4 regions of the Pantoea sp. E2023-21 genome follow, and region 4 is predicted to be linked to each of the others. Evidence: predicted binding sites of a transcription regulator. Region 4 holds the regulator's gene; each other region holds the start of a gene.

Region 1 (4,217 bases), on a different replicon from region 4:
CGTTAAACAGCGCCAGATTGGCGAATGGCGTTTTTGGCAGGGCACGGTTGACGGTTATCCGGTGATTGTTTCTGAAACATTAAAAGGCATGTCGAATGTGGCGGCAGCAACCTCGATTGCTGCGGTCGAATTTAAACCCAAAGCCATCATTAATCAGGGCACGGCGGGCGGTCACGATCCGGCATTACATGTTTATGACATCGTGGTAGGCAAATATTCGGTGAACCTCGGTGCGTTTAAAACGCCGCACAAGTTACAAGGCGCAGGCAGTAATTCCGTTGAGTGGAAACCGATGGATCTACTGGCCTCGAAAGGCAGCGCAGGTGAAGATAAAAATGCCCACAGCATCCGCCAGTTTGCCGCCGATCCGCAGCTGATGAAAGCGGCCGAGCAGGCGATACCGGCCTACACCAAAGGCAAAGTAGTGGAAGGCGTGATTGGATCTGCGGATGTGTGGAATAGCGAGTTAGACCGTATTCGCTTCTTCCATGAGAATTTCAGCACCTCTGTCGAGGAGATGGAGACCGCGTCTGCAGCACAGATATCATCGCTGTTTACTATCCCGTTTATCGGTATCCGTGTGTTATCCAACAACATCACCAATAACGGTAAGTACGATGCGCAAACCGGTATCGCTTGCCAGGATTATGTTTACGACGTTTTAAAGGCGTATATCAAACAGATTAACGTTCAGAAGTAATAAGTAAAAAACGCAGCACATGTGCTGCGTTTTTTACGTTCATGCGCTGTACTGCATGGTGTCGATTAAATCAGGAAATCATCCATTGAACCGCCGGCATCAAGTGCAGCCTTAATCGGTGACGGCGTGCGGCCCTGGCCGGTCCACAATTTTTCGTTACCCTGTTCATCGATGAACTTATACTTAGCTGGACGCGGCGCACGTTTCGCTTTTGGTTTACTTTCCTGCAGGTTTAATTGCGCCAGGTCATTAATATCGATGCCGTCATTCAGCAGCATCTCTTTGTACAGCGCCAGTTTTTCTTCTTTTTCTCGCTGTGCTGCAGTTTCTGCATCCACTTCTTCACGGCGTTCGGCGACTACCACGGCGAATTTTTCCAGCATCTCTTCTAATACTGCGACCTCAATATCACGCGCATGAGCACGCAGCGTACGAAGATTGTTCAATGCTTTAAGTGCATCGCTCATGAATAAATCCTTATTACTTATATAAATGGTTTGAAGCCGCGCATTCTACGAGATTTTTCACCAAATTAAAATAATCTACTATCAACAGAATTGTCCGGAAAATAGGGATGAGATCAGGTATTTCTTTATTTGACTTGATGATTATTCACACTATTTGACGTTTTTTTATGACGCAAAGCAATGCGAGTAATAAATGTGCACGTACTCCACGTTTTATGCCGTTTAGTTAAGTTCATCATTATTTCGCCGCACATTCTGTGGCGGCGCGATTCAATGTGCAATTCACGCGAAATAAATTGCGCCGCTACAGGGTGAATCCGTTTAATTTCACATAGTTGCCGGAAATGCCAAGCGGATACTCCTAAAAATAACGCCTCTCAACTATTACTCGTTGAAGATTAAGGTTTTTCTTGAAGTGTAAAAGTGTCAGTAAACCGGTAACAATTTCTTGCATTGGAAATCTTAATGCGTATATTTCTCATTTGCTTTCTTAACGGCTTCCTTACTGTCGTTCCTCTTTCAGACGTCAGCAGCGGTGCCGCAAAAAAATAACGATAAGTTGATCGAGGAATCGTATGTCTTTCGAAGATTTGCGCGTCAGGAAACCCGGCAGTGTGCCTCAGCGTGCATTGCGTCTCTCTTTACTGGCTATGTTGGTTGCGTCGGGTATCGCGCAGGCAGCAGAGACCAGCCAAACCGAACAGACACTGAACGTTGATGCCAGCGCTACTGCGGAACAGGAACAGCAGGCGGCACAGGATTACAGCGTTCCGGTGACGCGTGCCGGTACCAAAATGGCGCTCACCGCGCGCGATATTCCGCAATCGGTTTCGATCGTAAGCAAGCAGCGTATGCAAGATCAGCAGCTGCAATCGCTCAATGACGTGCTGAAGAACACCACCGGCATTCACGGCGTCTCGTCCGATATGGACCGTACTAATTACTATTCGCGCGGTTTTATTATCGACAACTATATGGTCGATGGTATTCCCACTGCCTTCGCATCACGCTGGAACCTGGGCGATGCGCAAAGTGATATGGCGCTGTATGAGCGCGTAGAAGTGGTGCGCGGTGCCACCGGTTTGTTAACTGGCCCAGGCAATCCATCCGCCTCGATCAACATGGTGCGTAAGCACGCCGACAGCAAAACGTTCACCGGTGATGTCTCCGCCAGCTATGGCAGCTGGAATAAGCAGCGTTATGTTGCGGATCTCTCCGCACCGCTGTCGCCAGAAGGCAACGTGCGTGGTCGTTTGGTCGCGGGTTATGAAGATAAAAACAGCTTTATCGAACGTTACGGCGCAGACAAAAAGTTCGTCTATGGCGTGGTTGACGCTGATCTGACCGACTCCTCCAAATTGTCGGTGGGCTACGAGTTCTCGCAGGTCAATACCGATTCGCCAATGTGGAGCGGTTCACCGCGCTGGTATACCGATGGTTCGCAGATTAAAGCGCGTCGGGGTTACAACACCGCACCGGATTGGGCTTACAACAACAAAGAAAACAAAAAGGTCTTTGTTAACCTGCAGCAGAATTTCGATAACGGCTGGAACATTACGCTTAACGGCACGCACAACGAAATGTTCCTCGACAGCAAACAGCTGTATATCGATGGCTTCTTTGATAAAACCACCGGTGCGGGTTCTTCTTCTTACGCCGGCTATCCGGTTATCGGCGGTACGGGCTACAACACCGGTAAACGTAAAGTGGATGCGGTGGATGCCTTCGCCAGCGGCCCATACGAATTGCTAGGCCGTCAGCATGAGCTGATGATCGGCGTTAACTACAGCCGTCAGGACAACAAGTACTACAGTTCGTGGGAAAACATCTCATCCGCCGAGCTGGGTAACTTCAATAACTACAACGGCGATTTCCCGGAATCCAACTGGGATCCGCGTGAACCTGCGTCAGATACACAACGGGTACATCAGAAATCTGCTTATCTGGCAACCCGCCTCTCGCTGGCCGATCCGCTGCATGTGATTCTGGGCGCACGCTACACCAACTGGAATCGTCAGACGCTGAGCGAAGAGATGGAGAAGAACAACATCACGCCGTATGGTGGCGTGATTTGGGACTTCTACGACAACTGGTCTGCGTATGCCAGTTACACGTCAGTGTTCCAGCCGCAGGATTATCAGGATGCCTCGGGCGGATTCCTGGCGCCGGTGATTGGCAAAAACTACGAAGCGGGCGTGAAATCAGACTGGTTTAACAGCCGTCTGACCACCTCTATCTCGTTATTCCGTACCGAACTGGATAACGTTGGCGAGGCTACCGGGCAAACTAACCCGGAAACCGGCAATGCTATTTATGTGGGTAAAAGTGGTGTAGTCAGCCGTGGTGTCGAGTTTGAAATCAACGGTGCGGTAACTGATAACTGGCAGATGACCTTCGGCGGCACCAGCTATGTGGCTGAAGATCGTGATGGCGAAAACTACAACTCTCAATTGCCGCGCACCTCATTCAATCTCTTCACCAGCTATCGCTTGCCGATGCTGGATCAGTTGACCATGGGTGGCGGCGTGACCTGGCAGTCGAAAACGTACGGCGACATTGGTGGTCCAGAGGGTGAAGGCACCTGGCGTGCTCGTCAGGGCAGCTACTCGGTGGTGGATCTGTTCGCGCGCTATGACGTCACCAAAAACGTCTCGCTGCAAGCGAACATCAACAACCTGTTCGACAAAGAGTACGATACCAACGTCAGTAACGGCGGCATCGTGTACGGCGATCCGCGTAACTTCTCAGTCTCGGCAACTTATCGCTTCTGATGAAAGGTCTGGGTGCGCAGGATTGCGCACCCTACGAAATCCTCATCCACTCGGCAATGATCTCACCATACAATTGCTCGGCTTCACCCAGCTTGCTCACCAGACAATACTCATCGGTTTGATGTGCCATCGTCGGCTCGCCAGGACCTAAAATAATACACGGCGGATGATCCAGCGCGGGCAGCAGTAAGGATGCATCGGTAAAATAGGGCACCACGCGCGCGTGTAATGGCTGCTCGAACATCGCCTGACAATGACGGTAGATCGACTGAATCCACA
Region 2 (4,217 bases), on a different replicon from region 4:
ACAGGCGCTCTCGTTACTGCACGAAGCCACGTAGTGCTTATCCGCGATATTGTTGACGTTAAATTGCAGCGTGGTGCCGCGCAGTGAACTCACCGCGTTGCCCAGTTCATATTTCGCCATCGCGTCATACAGCGTGTAATGCGGCACTTTGTCGGTGCCGGTTTCGTCCGCCGGTGTGGTGCCGGTGTAACGCACGCCGCTGCCCAGCGTAAAGCCGCTCAGCATGCCATCGAGGAAGGTATAACTGCCCCACGCTGACGCCGCATGACGCGGAATGCTGGACGGTGAATGGCCGATGCGATCGGTGATGCTGCTCTCTTTGGTTACGGCATCCGTGTAGGTATACGCAGCCAACAGTTTGATTTCTGGGGTAATCTGCGCATGCGCTTCGGTTTCAATCCCTTTCGAACGCACTTTACCGATCTGCTCGTTGTAACCGGTTTGACTGTTGTAGGCGGTAATGTTTTTCTGCGTTATATCAAACGCCGATACGGTGAATACCGCATCCCAACCCAGCGGCTGATACTTAACACCCACTTCGGTCTGTTCGCCGGTGGTCGGTTTGAACGGATCGGTGCCCGGCGCGCCGCTGCTCAGGTTAGGTTCAAAGGAGGTGCTGTAACTGACGTACGGCGAAATGCCGTTATCGAACGCATACAGCAGACCGGCGCGGCCGGTGAATTTATTGTCATTCTGCTGGGTTTCGCTGTCGTCGGTGCGATCCTGGGTGCGAATTTCGCTCCAGTCCTGACGACCCGACAGCAGCAGGTTCCATTGATTCCACTCCAGCTGATCCTGCAGATAAACGCCCACCTGATCGAGCTTTTTACGCGTGCTGGTGGTCAACGTCAGATCGCTCTCGTTGATGCTGATACGCGTCGGATTGGCCCAATCGAGGATGTATTGATCGCCGCTGTCGCGCCACAGCTGGTTATCCACGTCGCTCCACTTGTAATCCAGGCCGCCGAGCACGGTATGCGCGATGTTGCCGGTGTCAAACGTGGCTTTTAGCTGGTTATCGAGGCCCAACTCTTTCGACTTGATTTTGTCGTGTTGCGGACGGCGGTTGATCGAGTGATCGTTATCCGCATCAAAGGTATACACCAGATATTTGTACGATTCGTCCATATTGCTGTAGCGCAGATTCTGCGTAAAGCTGACGTTGTCGCTTAAATTGTGCTCGAAGATATAGCCAATCGACGTCTGTTCGCGCTTGGCTTGGTTAAAGCTCGGATCGCTGACGTTGAAATCGTAAGGAATGAAGCCTTGGCTGCTCTCTTTCAGCGTACCGCTGGCCGGCAGGAAGTTACGGTATCCCGCTTTCGGCTCGTTTTGGTACAGGGTCAGCAGCGTAAAGCTAGTGTCGGCGTTCGGCAGCCAGGTAATCGCTGGCGCAATCGCCATGCGCTGCTGTTTGTTGTCCTTCACGAACTCATGTTTGGTGCTGGCAATCCCATTCAGACGGTAAAACAGCGTGTTGTCATCGTTCAGCTTGCCGCCGAAATCAAACGCCGCTTCACCCAAATGCTGGTTGCCCGTGCTGAGCTGCACTTTGTGAATGCTCTGCGCGGTAGGACGCTTACTGGTCATGGCAACAATGCCACCCGGATTGACCTGCCCGTACAGCACTGAAGCTGGGCCGTGGATCATCTCTACGCGTTCCAGCAACCAGGGATCGATCTGCCCCGCCGCACCCGCCTGACCAGATAAGCCATAGCTCAAACCATCCAGGAATTTCGGCGCATAGCGGAAACCGCGCGCAATGATTTCATCGTTACGATTGGAGTTACCGCGATAGTTGGTGAGCACGCCGCTGGTGTAGCTCAATGCATCCGCCACCGATGCCGCAGCTTGATCGTCCATCTGTTCGCGCGTAATCACCGAAATGGATTGCGGGGTTTTGCGCAGCGGCGTAGCAATTTTGGTGCCTGCCGCGCTCTCTTTCGCCACATAACCCTGCAGCGGCGAGGTCACGCTTTCACGCGTGTCGGCGTTGACGGTAAGGGTCTCTTCAGCGGCCACGCTGAAAGCGGCCGGCGCCATCAGCAATGTTGAGGCCAGAGAAAGAGTCAGAGGATTGAATCTGAAGTGACGTGCCACAGCAGGTATTGCTGAATTTCTTGCTTTAACGGACATAGTTGCCATCTCTATTTCAAACTGCCTTGTAGATGAAATAATCCGTGCATTCGCCCTTGCCAAACGTCAATGGCTGTAACGGATTGAAATATTACTTTCTTGCGTTATTAACGGTCCTAATCTCCCTGCGTGACATCCTTCACAAAATAATCCACTGAAAATCCGAAGGTTTATTAGGTGCGAAAAATCATATTGCAAATGTAAATCGTTATCAATAGCATTTGCATTAGCTTTGATTAAGTAAAGACAGTGAACAAAATGTGGAGATGGGTTGCAGAATGTTTCTAATAAGCGCAGACAAAACGACACAAACGTGGATGCCTGCTGGCACTGTGGCGCAGTGGTTGCAACAGGACGATGTGGGCAGCGAAGGCTGGTGGCAGCGGCTGTTTGCGGTCGGTACGCCGCTGATTGAGCGTGATAAAGCCGGTCAAACACGCATGCACTTCTTCTGGCGCGATCCCGAAGGGCATTCCGCACTTTCTTCCACCCAACGGGTTTATGTCGATATTAACGGCGTCACCGATCACCACAGCCAAGCGCCAGAAAGTCTGGTGCGCGTGGGCGACAGCAATGTCTGGCATTGGTCAACCGCCATTGAGTCTGACTGGCGCGGCAGTTACAGCCTAATCCCCGCCACCGCGCAGCAGTTACCGCCGCTCTTTTGTGGCGATGATGCCGCCTGTCGCGCCCTGCAGCGCAAGTGGTGGATCTCGTTGATGCCGCTGGCAATTCCCGACAAATTCAATCCCACGCCGCCGTTTCTCAGCAGCCGCCGTTTTGCCCTGAGCAACGCGCACATGCCGGATGCACCGGATCAATCTGCCTGGCGCGCCCTGGATGCTGGCATGGCGGAAACCTGGCCGGATACGCTGCAAACCCTGCAATGGCACAGCGCGTTGCTCAACGTGACGCGCAACGTCTGGCTTTACAGCACCGGCAACACGGCTCGGCCTGAACAGCGTCCGCTGGCAATTCTGCTCGACGGGCAAAACTGGGTGTACGGCCAACCGATTTTCAGCGCGCTGGATCAGGTCACCGCCGATGGCGAATTGCCGCCCGCCTGTTGGCTGTTTCTCGATGTTATCGACAGCCAGCATCGCGAAGCTGAATTGCCGTGCAATGAAACCTTCTGGCAAGCAGTGCAGCAGGAACTGTTACCGCTGGCACGTCAACACGCGGTATTCAGCAGCGATGCCGACCGCACGCTGGTAGCCGGGCAAAGCTACGGCGGGCTCGCCGCGCTTTATGCCGGTTTGCACTGGCCGCAGCGTTTTGGCCGCATCCTCACGCAATCGGGCTCCTTCTGGTGGCCCAATCTGCAATACATCCGCGACTACGCCAATCGTCAGCAGCACGCGCCCGGTTTGCTACTGGAGCGGCTGCAACAGGGCGACTTACCGCCGGGCAAGCTGAAGATTTTCCAGGAAGTGGGCAATCGCGAGGCGGACATGGTGTACGTCAACCAGCAGATCGTCCCGGCGCTGCAGGCTGCAGGCCATGAAGTCCATTTTCGCCGCTACGCCGGAGGGCACGATGCGTTGTGCTGGCGCGGCGGTCTGATCGACGGTTGCCGCTGGCTACTGGCCGATTTTCTCTCCCCTACATCAACCTCTGAAGGTAAACACCATGTCTGAACAACAAAATCCGTTTGATAACGACGATCTCGATTTTCTGGTGCTGCTTAATGCGCGTCAGCAGTACAGCTTGTGGCCCGCTTTTGCCCCGGTTCCGGCTGGTTGGCACAACGTGGCGGGACCGCTGACGCGTAGCGCCGCCATTACGTTTATCGAAGCAAACTGGCACGACATGCGGCCAGCGACGCAACAGACGTCGTCTACCGCAGCTTAATTTTCTTTTTCGTTTTCTTTCAACAAGTTATTCCCGAAATCATTCACGCTGCAGCCAACGCGGCTGCAGCGTGCAGGATGACGGGAATTAGACAGGAATGGTCCTTTGGCATCGTCAAACAATCACTCTCCAGCCTATCCTTTAGTCGCGGCACAGCCCGGCATCTGGATCGCTGACAGCATTGCGCAGCAGCGCAATCAATTTACCGTGGCGCACTACAGCGTGCTGCA
Region 3 (4,217 bases), 1.8 Mb from region 4:
TTTACCATCCGGCCAATCAGTAAGGTGCCGACCAGACCACACACCGCCGCAAATGACAGCCACACGCCCGGCATTGCTTTATCACCTGTCGCATGAATCAGATAACTCGATATCGCAGGGGTGAAGCCGCCAAACAGCGCGGTCGCCAGACTATAAGCCATTGAAAAACCAGTGGCACGCACTTCGGCTGGCATAATCTCGGCCAGATAGACCACCATCGCACCGTTGTAGCTGGCATAGAGGAACGACAACCACAGCTCGGCTTCAACCAAACGGGCAAAGCTTGGGGATCCTACCAACCAGTGCAGCACCGGCCAGGTAGTAACAATCATCAATATTGTACATACGATCAACAGCGGACGACGACCCACGCGATCCGAAAGTGAACCCATTATCGGCAGCCAGAACAGGTTGGAAAGGCCGACAAACAGCGTCACCAGAAAGCTCTCTTTATCGCTCATCATTAGCACGGTTTTGCCAAACGTCGGGGTAAAGGCGGTGATCATGTAGAACATCACAGTGGTGGTCACCACCATCAACATTCCTGCCAACACCAACGCCCAATTTTGCCCGACCGAACGCACAATCTGGCTCATTGAAGGATGATGTTTACGCTGGCTAAAAGCGTCGGTCTCTTCCAGCATGCGGCGAATATAGAACAGGAATGGCACGATCATACAGCCCACCACAAATGGAATACGCCAGCCCCATTCGGTGACCGCCTCTTTCGCCAGCAGATGATTCAGACCCAAACCGAGCAGTGCGGCGAAGATCACCGCGACCTGCTGGCTGCCCGATTGCCAGCTGACATAAAAGCCTTTGCGCCCTTTCGGCGCCACTTCCGCCAGATAGACCGACACGCCACCCAATTCAACGCCCGCCGAGAAGCCCTGCAGCAGACGACCGAGCAGAATCAGAATCGGCGCGGCGGCACCCAACGTGGCATAGCCGGGCACCAGCGCAATGGTTAAGGTGCCGATCGCCATCAAACCTAGCGTCAGCAGCAAGCCTTTGCGGCGGCCATGATGGTCGATGTAAGCGCCAAGAATAATCGCGCCGAGCGGGCGCATCAGGAAGCCTGCGCCAAAGGTCATTAGCGTGAGCATTAAAGAGGCAAAGGGATCATCGCCGGGGAAAAAGGTTTTGGCGATGGCCGTGGCGTAGTAGCCAAATACCATAAAATCATACATCTCAAGAAAGTTACCGCTGGTAACGCTAAAGATGGTTTTGGCACCGCCCTGCGACGACTTTTGTAAAGAGTGACTTGAGCTCATATTGTCCTTCCTGGTTTTTCTTCCGTTTTAACGCGCTAAGCCAGGAATAGATGTGATCTTCTTCACCATTGCAGTTTACAAACATGAGACCAAAAGTAACAAGGAATTAACAAGTTGAGTGCGGGACATAAAAAAAGGTCGCCATGAATGGCGACCCTACGGCAAGATGGGTGAGATGAGGTTACTTCTTCACCGTTTCCATGCCCATCAAACCAATCTTCAGATAACCGGCTTCGCGCAGCTGATCCATCACTTCCATCAGCGTGGCGTAATCGACTGATTTATCCGCCTGGAAGAAGATGGTGGTGTCTTTCTTGCCTTCGGTTTGCGCCGTTAGCGCATTCACCAGCGTCTCTTTGGTGACCGCATCGTTACCAATGAAAATCTGCTTATCTTCCTTAATGGAGAGATAAACCGGTTTTTCCGGACGCGGCTGCGGAGCGCTGGTCGATGCTGGCAGGTTTACGCGTACATCGACCGTGGCTAAGGGCGCGGCGACCATAAAGATGATCAGCAGAACCAGCATGACGTCGATAAACGGCGTCACGTTAATTTCGTGCATTTCGCCATCGCCTACCGAGTCATCGTTTAAACGCATCGCCATAATACTTATCCTACGCGCAGTTTCTGTGCCGCCGCTGGACGGTTGGCTTCTTTGGCGGTATCGACGTTGCCGAGATCAAGATCGCGGCTCTGCAGCAGCATCACCTGTGCAGCGACGTCGCCCAGCGAGGCTTTGTAACTGGCAATCATACGCGCGAACACGTTGTAGATAACTACCGCAGGAATCGCTGCAACCAGACCGATCGCGGTGGCCAGCAGCGCTTCCGCGATGCCCGGCGCCACGACCGCAAGGTTGGTGGTTTGCGTTTTGGCGATCCCGATGAAGCTGTTCATGATGCCCCACACGGTACCGAACAGACCGATAAACGGTGCAACGGAACCGATGGTGGCGAGGAAACCATTACCGCGACCGGCATGACGGCTGAATGCCGCAACGCGACGATCGAGACGGAAGCTGGTGCGCTCTTTGATGCCATCCAGATCTTCAGTGCCGGCGGACAGCTCCAGCTCATTCTGCGCATCGTTGAGCAGCACAGCGCTGTGGCTGTTGCCTTTGAAGTTTTCAGCAGCACGGTAAGCATCGTTTAACGATCGGGCTTCACCCAGCGCCTGATGCTCGCGTTTCAGGCGACGTTTCGCCCCGCTCAGCTCAGCAAACTTACCGAAGAAAATTGCCCACGTGACAACGGAAGCCAGTAACAGGCCAATCATCACAATCTTTACCACGATATCGGCATGCTGATACATGCCCCAAACGGAAAGATCCGTTTGCATCAAATCACTGGCTACCACGCTGCATCTCCAACTTCTGTTGCACAGTTCACGATTGAAGCGCGGATCATAGCAAAAAAAACGTCCGAAGTGATAGTGGTTCTCATTACTATTTACAAAGCAAAGATGCCAGCGATATCCACAATTTAGCGGATGTTATGCGCAATACTGGCCTCACTCTGATAATCGCCAATCAGGCTCAACCCACCAGGCTGATTCGTGGTAACGTGGATGTTTTGTGGGAAATGTCAGGAAAGGCAGTGATGGCAACGAAAAAAATAGACACCACGCTGGTCAGCGCGGGACGTAGTAAACGTTACACTCAAGGCTCAGTTAATAGCGTAATTCAACGCGCTTCATCCCTGGTTTTTGACACGGTCGCCGATAAAAAACGCGCGACCGCGGGTCGCGCTTCAGGCGAGCTGTTTTATGGCCGCCGCGGCACCCTCACCCATTTCTCACTGCAAGATGCGATGACCGAACTGGAAGGCGGCGCAGGCTGCGCGCTCTATCCGTGCGGCGCCGCGGCGGTATCCAACGCCATTTTGTCTTTCGTCGAAGCCGGTGACCATATTCTGGTGAGCGGCGCGGTTTACGAACCGACGCAGGATTTCTGCTCGAAAATTCTCAGCAAGCTGAACGTCGCCACCACCTATTTCGATCACTGTATCGGCAGCGAAATCGGTGAGCTGGTGCAGCCGAATACCCGCGTGGTGTTCCTCGAATCGCCTGCGTCTATCACTATGGAAGTGCAGGATATTCCAGCGATTGTTGCCGCCGTGCGTGCTAAAGCGCCGGATGCGATCATCATGATCGACAATACCTGGGCAGCGGGCGTGCTGTTTAACGCGCTGGCGCACGGCATCGATATTTCAATTCAGGCCGGCACCAAATACATCATTGGCCACAGCGATGCGATGATTGGTACCGCTGTAGCGAATGAACGTTGCTGGCCGCAGCTGCGCGAGAATTCCTATCTGATGGGCCAAATGGTCGATGCCGATACCGCCTATATGGCGAGCCGCGGTATTCGCACCCTCGGCACGCGCCTGCGTCAGCACGAAGAGAGCGGTTTGCAGGTGGCCGAATGGCTGGCAACGCGGCCGGAAGTGGCGCGCGTTAATCATCCGGCGCTGGCGCAGTGTAAAGGCCACGCATTCTGGCAACGTGATTTCAGCGGCAGCAGCGGTTTGTTCTCGTTCATCCTGCATGAAAAACTGAGCCGTGAGCAGCTGGCAAATTATCTCGATCACTTCCACCATTTCAGCATGGCGTATTCGTGGGGCGGCTACGAATCGCTGATTCTGGCCAATCAGCCAGAAGAACTGGCGGCGATTCGTCCGGCGGGCGGCGTGGATTTTGACGGGACATTAGTGCGATTACATATCGGCCTCGAACACGTCGATGACTTGCTGGATGATCTTAAAGCCGGCTTTGCGCGCTTAAAAAATTAAACAGAAACTAAACCATGCTGTGGCGGTGATGAGAGATCAACGTATGCCATGCCACAGAAGGTTAAAATTAGAATCCTTGTGACTCGATGGAATAGCTGATGGGTGTTTTACATGAGATTGTCCAGGCGCTTTGGCATCAGGATTTTGCCGCGCT
Region 4 (4,217 bases):
TGCCCTAATGCCCACCGGCCTGACTGCTGGACAGGTGAATCCATGATAACCTAAGCCAAGGTCACAACCGTAAGAACTTTAGCCATGATTTTGAACGCCCGTCTGCAAACTGAACAATCTACCCCTGATGCCACGCCGATTCTGTTAATCCATGGTCTTTTTGGTAGCCTTGATAATCTTGGCGTGCTGGCGCGAGGTGTGCGCGATGCTCGTCCCACACTGCAGGTTGATGTGCGTAACCACGGCTTGTCCCCGCGAAGCGATGTGATGAACTATCACGCCATGGCACAGGACATTGTCGCAACGCTGGATGCACACAACATCGATCGCGCTGGCGTGATCGGCCACTCAATGGGTGGCAAAATCGCCATGGCGCTCAGCGCGATTGCGCCAGAACGCATTGAAAAAATGGTGATGATCGATATCGCGCCCGTTGATTATCAGACACGCCGCCATGACGAAATTTTTGCCGCTATTCGTGCCGTCACCGCTGCGGGCGTCACGCGTCGCAGTGAAGCCGCTGAAGTGATGCGTCAGCATATTGCTGAGGATGGCGTGATCCAGTTTATCCTTAAGTCTTTCGCTGAAGGCGAATGGCGCTTTAACGTGCCCGTGCTGTGGGATAACTACAGCACCCTATCCGGCTGGGAGGAAATTCCTGCGTGGTCGCATCCGGCACTGTTTATCCGCGGCGGCGATTCGCCTTATCTGGATAATCAGCATCGCGATGCCCTGCTGCGTCAGTTCCCGCAGGCGCATGCGCACGTGATCAACGGCGCCGGACATTGGGTGCATGCTGAGAAACCCGATGCGGTGTTACGCGCCGTTCGGCGTTTCTTTAACCTGTAAAAGCAAAAGCTTGCCGCTTGCGCTTTAGGATTGGCGTCAGGGAAGGCGCTGGAGTATGATGTCGCGCTAAAAATTTGCCACAGCGTGTTTTTCGCCGTGGTCGGGCCGATAATGTTTTAATCGCGCAGCGCCTTTCCGCCGTTCGCGCCCACTCAGTTTTACAAACCATGGCAAAAGAACAGACAGACCGCACTACGCTTGATCTCTTCGCAGACGAGCGGCGTCCTGGTCGCCCGAAAACTAGCCCGCTGACGCGTGATGAACAGTTACGCATCAACAAACGTAATCAGCTCAAGCGCGATAAAGTGCGTGGGCTGCGTCGTGTTGAGCTGAAGATGTCGAGCGAAGCGGTTGACGCGCTCAGCACGCTGGCCGATCAGCAAAATATCAGTCGCAGCGAATTGATTGAACAAATGCTGCTGGCACAGCTCAAACTGTCGTAACGCACGAAGACCGCACGCTGGAACACAAAGTCACGGCTTTACACGTTCCGCACTTTTTACCGGTCTGCTATTATTCGCATAACTGTGCAGTCAACTGACTTACATTCACAATCAGGATTTAAGAGGTTACCTAACCCATGGCAATCGTAGGCATTTTCTTCGGCAGCGATACCGGCAACACTGAAAATATTGCAAAGATGATCCAGAAACAACTGGGTAAAGATGTCGCCGAAGTGCATGACATTGCTAAGAGCACCAAAGAAGATCTCGAGGCTTTCGACATCCTGCTGCTGGGCATTCCAACCTGGTATTACGGCGAAGCGCAGTGTGACTGGGATGATTTCTTCCCGACGCTGGAAGAGATTGACTTCAATGGCAAGCTGGTAGCGTTGTTTGGTTGTGGCGATCAGGAAGATTACGCCGAGTACTTCTGTGATGCGATGGGCACCATCCGTGACATCATCGAGCCGAACGGTGCGGTGATCGTCGGTCACTGGCCAACTGAAGGCTATCATTTTGAAGCATCAAAAGGCCTGGCCGATGATAAAAACTTCCTTGGTCTGGCTATCGACGAAGATCGTCAGCCGGAATTGACCAACGAACGTGTTGAGAAGTGGGTTAAGCAGATCTTTGACGAGCTGCAGCTGAAAGAGATTATTGAAGCCTGATTCCCTGCTCTGCCCGATGTGGGCGTAATCTCACATCGGGTAACGGAATTTCCTATAAAAATAATAGCTACGGTTTTTTAACTTTTCCCCGCAAATCTGTAGAATACCCGCAATGGTCATCCGCTTATTCCTCTGGCAGTAGAATGAGGCTGAGTGAAATGGAATCCAAAACCCAAGCGTCATGAAGACGTTAGTGACATTATCCTTACAGCCTTTGGTGATTAAGGACGTTGCTTTGGTTTTCATTTCACTGCTTGAGTTCTATAATGAGACGCAAATGAGAATGCGCGTTGACCTAAACATTCAAGGCCCCTGCGCCGCAAGTGACTAGCAAAGTAACAGGACAATATCCGCATGACTGACAACAACTCCGCATTGAAGAAGGCTGGCCTGAAAGTCACGCTACCCAGACTGAAAATTCTGGAAGTGCTTCAGGGACCTGGCCCCGAGTCCCATCACGTCAGTGCGGAAGATTTGTACAAGCGCCTGATTGATATGGGCGAAGAGATTGGCCTGGCGACGGTGTATCGCGTTCTTAACCAGTTTGACGACGCGGGCATCGTAACCCGTCATAACTTTGAAGGCGGTAAATCTGTCTTCGAACTGACTCAGCAGCATCACCATGATCACTTGATTTGCCTGGATTGTGGCAAAGTTATCGAATTCAGCGATGAATCAATTGAAACGCGTCAGCGTGAAATTGCCACTCGCCATGGCATCAAACTCAGCAACCACAGCCTGTACCTCTACGGTCACTGTGCGCTGGGAGACTGCCGCGAAGACGACTCGCTCCACGATAAGTAATTGAGTGTGCTATGCAGTATAAAAAAACCGGCGCTTGAGCCGGTTTTTTTATACCTGAAATCAGGCAACGAAAGTTTCTTGCAGGTAACGCCAGCGAGGAATGGTGGTGCTGCAATCCAGTACCGCCAGTGAAATGCGGCTCTGATTGGTACCGTTCATCATCTGTAATTCACGATACTGAATCGTCACTTCCTCGCTTTGCTGCGAAATGATGGCGTGCTCACTGGTCGCAATGCGCATACCTTCACGCTGTCCCTGCAGCTGGCGAAAAAGCACTTCCATTTCGTTGAGATCCAATCTTTTGCCTTGCGGCGTCACCATTTTAAATTCGGGATGAAAGTACGACAAAAACAGGTCAATACTGTCGTCGCTACCTTCTGCCTGATTGAAAATACGTTCGATAAGCTGATGTAAAACGACCACGCTATGCTTAGCTTCCTGAGCGAGACTTGTCATTTTTTTTCCTTAGATAACCCGCGGAGCAACGTCTGAGAGCGCATAGCCTACCTGAAAAAAAGTTTTTCACACTGGCAAATGGGTTAATTATTCTAAAGTCAGAATAGTCGCAAATGAGGAATTATAGGCTTGATGAGGCGGGCAGCATAAAAGGTTGTAGCTTGCCAAATAGAGATAATAAAAAAGGGCGATTGCTCGCCCTTACATGATCATATCGCGTGATGTCAAAAACGCTTAATCGCCGATCTTTGCCCAGGTATCACGCAAGCCAACGGTGCGGTTAAACACCAGTTTGGATGGCTGTGAATACACACTATCAGCACAGAAATAACCTTCGCGTTCAAACTGGTACGCTGCCATTGGCTCGGCTACACGTAGACCTGGCTCAACGAAGCCTTGTTTAGTCTCCAGTGAGTTCGGGTTAATGGTGGTGAGGAAATCCTCAGCCGCGCCCGGATTTGGCACACTGAACAGACGATCATACAGGCGGAATTCCGCTGGCAACGCGTGAATAGCAGAAACCCAATGGATGACGCCTTTCACTTTACGGCCATCAGCTGGATCTTTGCTCAGAGTATCAACGTCGCAGGTACAGTAGATGCAGGTGATATTACCTTCATCGTCCTTCGCCACACGTTCGGCACGGATCACGTAGGCATTACGCAGACGCACTTCTTTACCCAGCACCAGACGTTTATATTGCTTGTTGGCTTCTTCACGGAAGTCAGCGCGATCGATCCACACTTCACGGCTGAATGGCACTTCACGCGTGCCCATCTCCGGTTTGTTCGGATGATTCGGCATGCTGATGATCTCTTCATGACCTGCAGGGAGGTTCTCGATTACGACCTTCAGCGGATCCATTACAGCCATGGCACGTGGCGCGTTTTCATTGAGATCGTCACGAATGCACGATTCTAATGACGCCATCTCCACGATATTGTCCTGCTTGGTTACGCCGATGCGGCGGCAGAACTCACGGATAGAAGCGGCGCTG

What was found. Region 4 encodes Fur, which represses iron uptake genes when iron is present. Its sites were predicted from a motif close to ATAATAATGAGAACNACTATCAA; they were not measured.
Region 1: fhuE (ferric-rhodotorulic acid/ferric-coprogen receptor FhuE) is a predicted target of Fur. The motif match lies at 1,526-1,548, and genes of this name have one in related genera.
Region 2: fes (enterochelin esterase) is a predicted target of Fur. The motif match lies at 2,335-2,357, and genes of this name have one in related genera.
Region 3: exbB (tol-pal system-associated acyl-CoA thioesterase) is a predicted target of Fur. The motif match lies at 2,700-2,722, and genes of this name have one in related genera.

The regions. Positions count from the first base shown of each region.
Region 1 is NZ_CP195345.1:469,192-473,408, reverse strand. Features, by position in the region: gene ACRQ84_RS21215 (5'-methylthioadenosine/S-adenosylhomocysteine nucleosidase) at 1-700, shown strand, start outside; gene ACRQ84_RS21210 (H-NS family histone-like protein) at 766-1,167, opposite strand; gene fhuE (ferric-rhodotorulic acid/ferric-coprogen receptor FhuE) at 1,743-3,938, shown strand; gene ACRQ84_RS21200 (M20 family metallopeptidase) at 3,970-4,217, opposite strand, start outside.
Region 2 is NZ_CP195345.1:85,924-90,140, reverse strand. Features, by position in the region: gene ACRQ84_RS19420 (TonB-dependent siderophore receptor) at 1-2,043, opposite strand, end outside; gene fes (enterochelin esterase) at 2,415-3,773, shown strand; gene ACRQ84_RS19410 (MbtH family protein) at 3,766-3,987, shown strand; gene ACRQ84_RS19405 (amino acid adenylation domain-containing protein) at 4,093-4,217, shown strand, end outside.
Region 3 is NZ_CP195344.1:2,602,870-2,607,086, forward strand. Features, by position in the region: gene ACRQ84_RS12065 (MFS transporter) at 1-1,274, opposite strand, end outside; gene exbD (TonB system transport protein ExbD) at 1,456-1,878, opposite strand; gene exbB (tol-pal system-associated acyl-CoA thioesterase) at 1,884-2,612, opposite strand; gene metC (cystathionine beta-lyase) at 2,873-4,063, shown strand; gene ACRQ84_RS12085 (DedA family protein) at 4,162-4,217, shown strand, end outside.
Region 4 is NZ_CP195344.1:320,767-324,983, reverse strand. Features, by position in the region: gene ybfF (esterase) at 85-849, shown strand; gene ybfE (LexA regulated protein) at 1,017-1,292, shown strand; gene fldA (flavodoxin FldA) at 1,430-1,960, shown strand; gene fur (ferric iron uptake transcriptional regulator) at 2,315-2,764, shown strand; gene ACRQ84_RS01555 (hypothetical protein) at 2,825-3,220, opposite strand; gene glnS (glutamine--tRNA ligase) at 3,455-4,217, opposite strand, start outside.